2 regions of the Paenibacillus sp. GCM10027627 genome follow, and region 1 is predicted to be linked to the other one. Evidence: predicted binding sites of a transcription regulator. Region 1 holds the regulator's gene; the other holds the start of a gene.
The links. Region 1 encodes LexA, which represses DNA repair genes until DNA is damaged. Its sites were predicted from a motif close to CGAACATATGTTCG; they were not measured.

Region 1 (3,415 bases):
ACCGGGCCAACCGTAGAAGTTTTTCACTTCATCGGTTGGCCCGGTATTTTTATTTCGTATCGTTTCAGAGGAAGATTTTTGGGGGGAAATACATAGCGTCATTTTTGATCGGGATCAAAATGTATTGGGCAAACTCGCTACTTCAATCGCATAGTAGCCGTTACCGGATTATGGTCGCTGACTGTAAACTTTTGATCGTGGCCTGCAACGACAGCGACATCAATGTTAGGCGAAACGAGGAAGCCGTCTATTACAGCAAGGAAGTTTGTTCCTTCCTTGTAGGGCCTATCTAAAGTGCGGACGGTAGGGATACTGGGATCGACTACCCAATTAAAGCCCTCTGGCGTAAATGCTTCCGGGAAAGGTTGCAGCCATTCCGGCCATTCTTGTTCAGAAGGGAACGCTGCTGGATCAGTTTCGGGTAAGGAGTGATTCCAGTCTCCACCTATGACTATGTAATTTTCTTTTTTCATTTCTTGTTCGATATAGGAGGACAAAAAATTCAGCTGTTTTTTCCGAATAGCGCCACCCTTGTCAAAAGCGGACAGATGCAGATTGACAATAATAAGCTCTTTGCCGTTGCTGACGGGAATTCGGGTTTCAATAAAAGCACGGTCAAGCTCCATTTGCTGAACAGGCCAACTTTCTTTGCCTGGCAAATCATAACGCGTATGGTTGGAGCCGACGCTAAGCTTTGATGAAGTCATCAATCCGCTATGTACCTTTCCCATTGGCTTAAAGACAGGAACCGGAACCCAAGGAACACGATAATTTGCCGCGAAAACATGCTCATAATGGGGTAAAAACTGACTTAGATAGTCGACCTCGTCAATCCCATAACTGCGTGAAGAATTTTTGTCGACTTCTTGCAACAGGTAAATGTCAGAACCGGTTGTCTTAAGAAAATCTGCCATTATGGATAGATTTCGATCGGTCTGTCCTTGGCTGCTAGACCGCGACATGGAGCCGCCATCCATGAAAAAATCTTGGCCTTGATCGTTCCCGGCATAACCAATATTATAGGTCGTAATTGTAAAAGAAGTGTTTGCGTCTAATGGATCAGCGCTTTTCGGACCAACCGAAAGCAGCTCCACCTTAGCTGCAGGTTTATAGTCCATGACGGTAATGTAAATAAGAAAAGCGGCCAAAAAGGCAAGCGGTATTGCTGCTGCACTCCCAATTCGTTTCAACCATTTATATCGATTCGGTCGTTTTACTGTCCCTATTTCCATGGTAAAAACCCCTCTCGGATCTGCTTTATAAAAATGGATTATATTTCTGCCCATACAATTATATAACACAAGGCACTCTATGAAAATGTGCATCAACCTTTCCATTTCATCCATTCCAACGAATTTGCTCGTACATATCATATTAAGTAGCAAAATAAAGGAGGATGATGAAGCAATGAGCAAGGAAGTAGAAGTATCGCAATCGTTTCCCAGGCTGACGGTTTATTCCGATGAAAATTTCCGAGGACGCCGGAGAATATTAAGAGGCAATCTTGGCATTCGGAATACGGATTTGATTTTGGACGGAATTGAAAGCTTGAAATTCTTTTCTCCAAGAGCAGGCGCAACTTTAGTTGTGTTTTCCAGAACGAGATTCCGTGGAGCCTTTAGAGTGTTTCGCGGCAACACGAATCTTCGCATCCTGGACAATCTGATTCGCGGCGGCGACGTGGAGTCAATAATTTCTTCGGACCGCTTCTTATCCGAACGCGAAATTCGCCGTATTCGCGCTACCGGCATTTTGCCTATCGGGTTTCGCCGTATTTAATCTCAGGCTAATAGAAAAAGCAGGGTGTTTCGCCGACTTCAGTCTGCGGAACACCCTGCTTTTGTCTGTGCTAATGAAAATCGCGAAAAAGGCCGATGACTTTGCCCAAAATCGTAACATTATGCAGCCGGATCGGCTCCATAGTAGAGTTTTCGGGTTGAAGCCGAATGTGATCTTTTTCTTTGTAAAAGGTTTTAACAGTGGCTTCGTCATCTTCCGTCATCGCTACAACAATATCTCCGTTGTTCGCGGATTGCTGCTGGCGGACAATGACGTAATCGCCGTTATGGATACCGGCCTCGATCATGCTCTCTCCAATGACGTTAAGAATAAATACATTGTTGTCGCCAACGAAGTGAGAAGGAAGAGGGAAATAATCTTCTATGTTTTCCGTCGCCGTAATCGGTACGCCGGCCGTAACCTTGCCTACAATCGGCACTTGTGCGACTGGGAATGGAATAACGTTGTCTTCGCCATCGCCATCTTGGCTTAATATTTCAATGGCCCGCGGTTTGGTCGGGTCCCGACGAATAAATCCCTTTTTCTCCAGACGGTCCAGATGTCCGTGAACAGTAGAGCTGGACAGCAAGCCTACGGCTTCCGCGATTTCCCGAACGGAGGGCGGATAACCCTTCTCCCGAACTTCCAGCTTAATAAATTCAAGAATCGAATTTTGCCGTTTGGACAGCTTCGACACTAGTATCAACTCCATTCGTATAGTTGTGTCAAATTATAACACAGAACCGCCGTTCGTACAAACATAAGTTCTGAGCACAAATGTTCGTATTTAAGATTGACTGCAAACATTTGTTCGTGTTATTGTAATAGCAGAACAAATGTTTGGGGTGCTGAATATGATGATGATAAATGAAAGCTCGTACCGTTCAATACATAATAACAACAGCAGAGAGCATAGACCTAATATAGCCATGCATTTTATTCGTCATTTAAAGAGGAATGGGGCAAAAGTCATTGCCAGCCTATTGTTGGCTGCGTTATTGTTTTCAAGCTTTCTATTAATAGGTATTAACGCTTCGGGATCAAACGTGCTTCATGAAAACGAAAGCATCGTAACCGTAAAGAGCGGGGACACCTTGTGGGGGATTGCCAACCAACTCGCCAGTAAGGGCAATGATACCGGTTATCTGGTTTTTATGATAAAGAACCGGAACAACTTAGAAGACGCAACGATTAAGCCGGGGCAGAAGCTCATTATTCCGGACTTTTGACTTACTTTTCAAGTGGAATAATTCATTGAATTTATGAATAGAGGGATGCAGTCCAATAATGGGCTGTCTCGCTCTATTTTTTATTGCCTATTTGTTCCGCTTGTCCGCTGCGATACCTTGACAATGCATCCTTTAAAAAGTCAAAATAGGGAGTAGCGTGTTTGCAGCTAGAGAGGAGTGGAAACAGAAGTGGATATCGACAAAATAATCGCGCGAATTAACGAGCTGTCGCGGAAAAATAAAACGGTTGGCCTTACAGATGAGGAAACAAAGGAACGGGATGATCTTAGGCAGCAATATCTAAACAATTTTAAGCGCAACTTTAGGCAACAGTTGGACACTATCAAATATGTCGAGGACGAAGAGGACAATATAAAGCACTAAGCTATGTGTTCGTCTAGTTGTTA
Region 2 (3,415 bases), 680 kb from region 1:
TTTCCTTTTCAGCAAACTCATCATTGTATGATTTGAGATAGCATTTTTGATATGCAATGAACCCCTTAATGTCACCAACGTCAATATCTGCTGAGTATACTGCACTCAAAGCCTTCTCAATTTGCCAATCTTGAATGAGTTTGTCATGTGCAAAGTAAATGCCTTCTTTTGCAAGTAACTTGCCACAGATGTTGTGAAATGTTCCTGTATTTACATTGGTGTGTCCTAGTGCTTTCAGTTTATTTTTCAGTTCTTCGGATGCGTTATTTGTAAAACTAATCGCAAGTATTTCTTCTTCTGGTACTCCATGATGCGAGATAAGTTTATCGATTCTGTTTACTAAGACGGTGCTCTTTCCAGATCCTGCGGCTGCTATTGTGGCACATGCCCCCTCGTGATGGTTAATTGCTGCTTGCTGTTGTGGATTAAATTTGACTGATATTGATTTCACTCCCCTTCAAATACCCAAGAAAATTTAAGCTTTATTGGCTTTATCTAAACTCTAATTTTTCTCCCATTGATGCTGCACATTCCATGCCTTCCGCTAATTCTAGAGCCTTAATCTTATCATAATCTTCATTATCCCATGTTTTCACTAGTTCTCGTAGTCTAGGAGCCACTTTAGCACATCTTTTTGCAGTAATATGTCCATCACAATCAGAATGGTCTAGTAGATAAACAATGTCATCTTTTATTTCATTGAATTTTCTACTACCCCCAAAGCCCTGCATTTCATTCAAATTAAAACCTAATTCATTAGCCAATTTTTTGCGAAAATTATTAAATCCGCTATATGACCATCTTGCTTCACAATGACTAAAATCCAATCCCATATATATTCATCTCCTTATAGATGTATAATTTCATTTTGTTACTTATTAATTATATTTTATTCACACTTCTATCTTCCTTTGTAATTTGCTAACCTATCAGTCAGCTTTAACTCTTTCAATATGTATTCAACAAACAGTTTGTATGTCTGGTTATTATAACTTAAATGCTTACTAAGATATGGATAAGGATCTACTGGATGCTTATAGTACTTAACTTCAAGAAAGTATCTGTCATTAAACCTATCTCCACCTAATGTTCTTACACAGAGTTTTGCATATTTATTCGCAGCCTGTGGAATCCATGCATAATGATGCCAATGATAACTTCCATCTTCATCAAGCCTACCAGATGCATCAATCACATAAAGCACCTCTCCATTAGCCATCATTTTGAAATTTTCACGAGATTCCCACCAATTAAATGCTCTAGGAATTTTATATTCAATTCCATTTTGAATTAATTTCTCAAGTGTGGCGTCTTCTCTGTGTTGTTCTGCATCAATTTTCTTTTTTAATTCATATAAAGCATTATTAATTCCTGATTGTGCCGTTTTAGTTTGGCATTGTTTAAGATCCACTTTAGTAGCATCGTATTCCATCTTCATCTCTTCTAGTGTCATTTTCATTCTTAAAGATCCTCCCTCTTTTCTTATAAAAGACTTCTTTTGTGACCTACTCGCTAAACAATCCATCTGAATAGCCCTTTGCTTCTCTTTTAAGTTCATTAAGTCTATTTATCATTGTAGTACATTCTGATCTCCAAAATCTTTCTTGATCTTTGGCTGCTTCAAGTTTTTCTTCTAGCTCAATTACTTCGTCTATGTATTTCCTCATCTTTTCAACTACATCAGTTTTCACCTCATCATTTCTTGGGTAATAGCAGGATTTTTCATTTCTTCTCTTTATTCGACTGTTTCTGCTCTCAGAAGTCGATATGTATCCATGGTGACAACTTCCCTTGTAAACTTCTCTGGGCAGATTTCCAAATACCAGTTTGCTGTCTTATGATCAACATCAGTAGTTAAAACTCGTGCATATTCACCTTCCAAATCGTCTTTATCCCACTCTAAAACCACATATTTTATTTAAATCACCTCCAAATGAAAGTTTCATTTCACTATTAATTTAATTTATTCCTTCAATTCAAAATGACCACTTTACTACTGTTCAATTATCTTATAAAATAGAACAAACGTTCCTATTTAGAGGTGTTGAATAATGAGTCACCCTAGTGTCTTAACAATTGAAGAACTCACTTTAGTTAGAGATTCAATATTATTATTTTTGTTGATATCTGTTGTTGAAAAAAATAGATCTGATCTAAAATACTCTGACATGTCTTTGAAACAACTATTTATTGCTTCGACAGACTTAGTGCTTGATCTTATAAAGAAAGACTACTTATCAACCAAAACATCGCTCAAAAAATCAGGTATTAAAGTTATTGAGGTTGATGGTGATGCAAATTCTTTAAAATTTGAAATTTATTTTCGTGGGTATCAAGAACGTTTTCAAATTATGAAGTTTTTAGTAAAGTCACAATTGGGTGTTGCTTTAGGGAACTATGCAAAGCGAGCTGAAGAATTGATACGATTGAGAAAATGAAATCATGCTTTTACCAGCTCTACTTCATTAATTTGAGAAATCAATCCATCTAGATAGTTATCAAAAAAAAGTTCTTGGCGAATGTCTTCAGCATATTTATATGGAACCTCATTCTCAATAAAGTTAGATAGATTTTTATATTCATTAATAACTTCAATCAACTCATTTTTTAGTTCACTATTCATTAAATTTTCTCCTTTTTAGCTGATGAAAGCTATGTTTTATTGTCTGTTTCAACTTGGTTCCAACTATTTCCTGTATTTATGTTGCCAATAGTAGCCCTACTTACACCAAACTGATCTGCAATTACTTGTTGAGTTATTCCATCATGCAGCATTCTTTTAATAATAATCACTTTGTCTGCATTAAGAATAGCTCTAGGATTCTTTGAACCTTTATTGGCTTTGCTGAGTCTTTTTCGTGTTTCTTCACTTGGATTTTTCTTTGCTTTTGATAATTTTTCTTTGGTTTCTGCGCTAGCCTTCTTTCCAGTTCTACTTATGCTCATCATTACTTTCGTTTCCTCGCTATGTCTCTTTCCTTGTTGCTTCTTACGGAGTTTTTGCTTAGTTTCTTCAGTATGAGTCTTTCCTAAAAACCATTTTGTTTTTGATAGGCTTTCCATCCTTCTTCTAAGCTCTTCTTCTGAATATTTCATTTTCTTTCCCATATGAGCCTTTCCAATCTTCATTTTTGTTTCTTCAGAATGTTTTCTGCCTTTCCTTTTAGCACTCAGTTTCAGTTTCTGTTCATTTGTCCATCTCACTCCTAGTCTACTTCCAGCTTTTGATGCTAAGTTATAACCTACAAGTTGATTGTAAGAAGAAAGTTTATCAAGCCAGTGCTGTTCCCTTTCAATCAATTTATCCTGTGCCTCAACAATCTCAATTATCTGAAGTTTAAAACTTTCTTTACCATAATTATTCCAAGCTCTCTGTAGATATCTATTGTGATGAATTCCCAATTTCAGTTCTTTT

Region 2: the regulator LexA is predicted to act here: its motif matches at 2,019-2,032, upstream of ACFQZE_RS06575 (YhjD family protein).

The regions. Positions count from the first base shown of each region.
Region 1 is NZ_JBHTHB010000001.1:713,786-717,200, forward strand. It holds gene ACFQZE_RS03395 (endonuclease/exonuclease/phosphatase family protein) at 138-1,346, opposite strand; gene ACFQZE_RS03400 (hypothetical protein) at 1,408-1,779, shown strand; gene lexA (transcriptional repressor LexA) at 1,850-2,476, opposite strand; gene ACFQZE_RS03410 (LysM peptidoglycan-binding domain-containing protein) at 2,634-3,008, shown strand; gene ACFQZE_RS03415 (DUF896 domain-containing protein) at 3,198-3,392, shown strand.
Region 2 is NZ_JBHTHB010000001.1:1,390,665-1,394,079, forward strand. It holds gene ACFQZE_RS06555 (ATP-dependent helicase) at 1-451, opposite strand, end outside; gene ACFQZE_RS06560 (hypothetical protein) at 492-833, opposite strand; gene ACFQZE_RS06565 (hypothetical protein) at 902-1,459, opposite strand; gene ACFQZE_RS06570 (hypothetical protein) at 1,506-1,691, opposite strand; gene ACFQZE_RS06575 (YhjD family protein) at 2,052-2,438, shown strand; gene ACFQZE_RS06580 (hypothetical protein) at 2,441-2,623, opposite strand; gene ACFQZE_RS06585 (NUMOD3 domain-containing DNA-binding protein) at 2,653-3,415, opposite strand, start outside.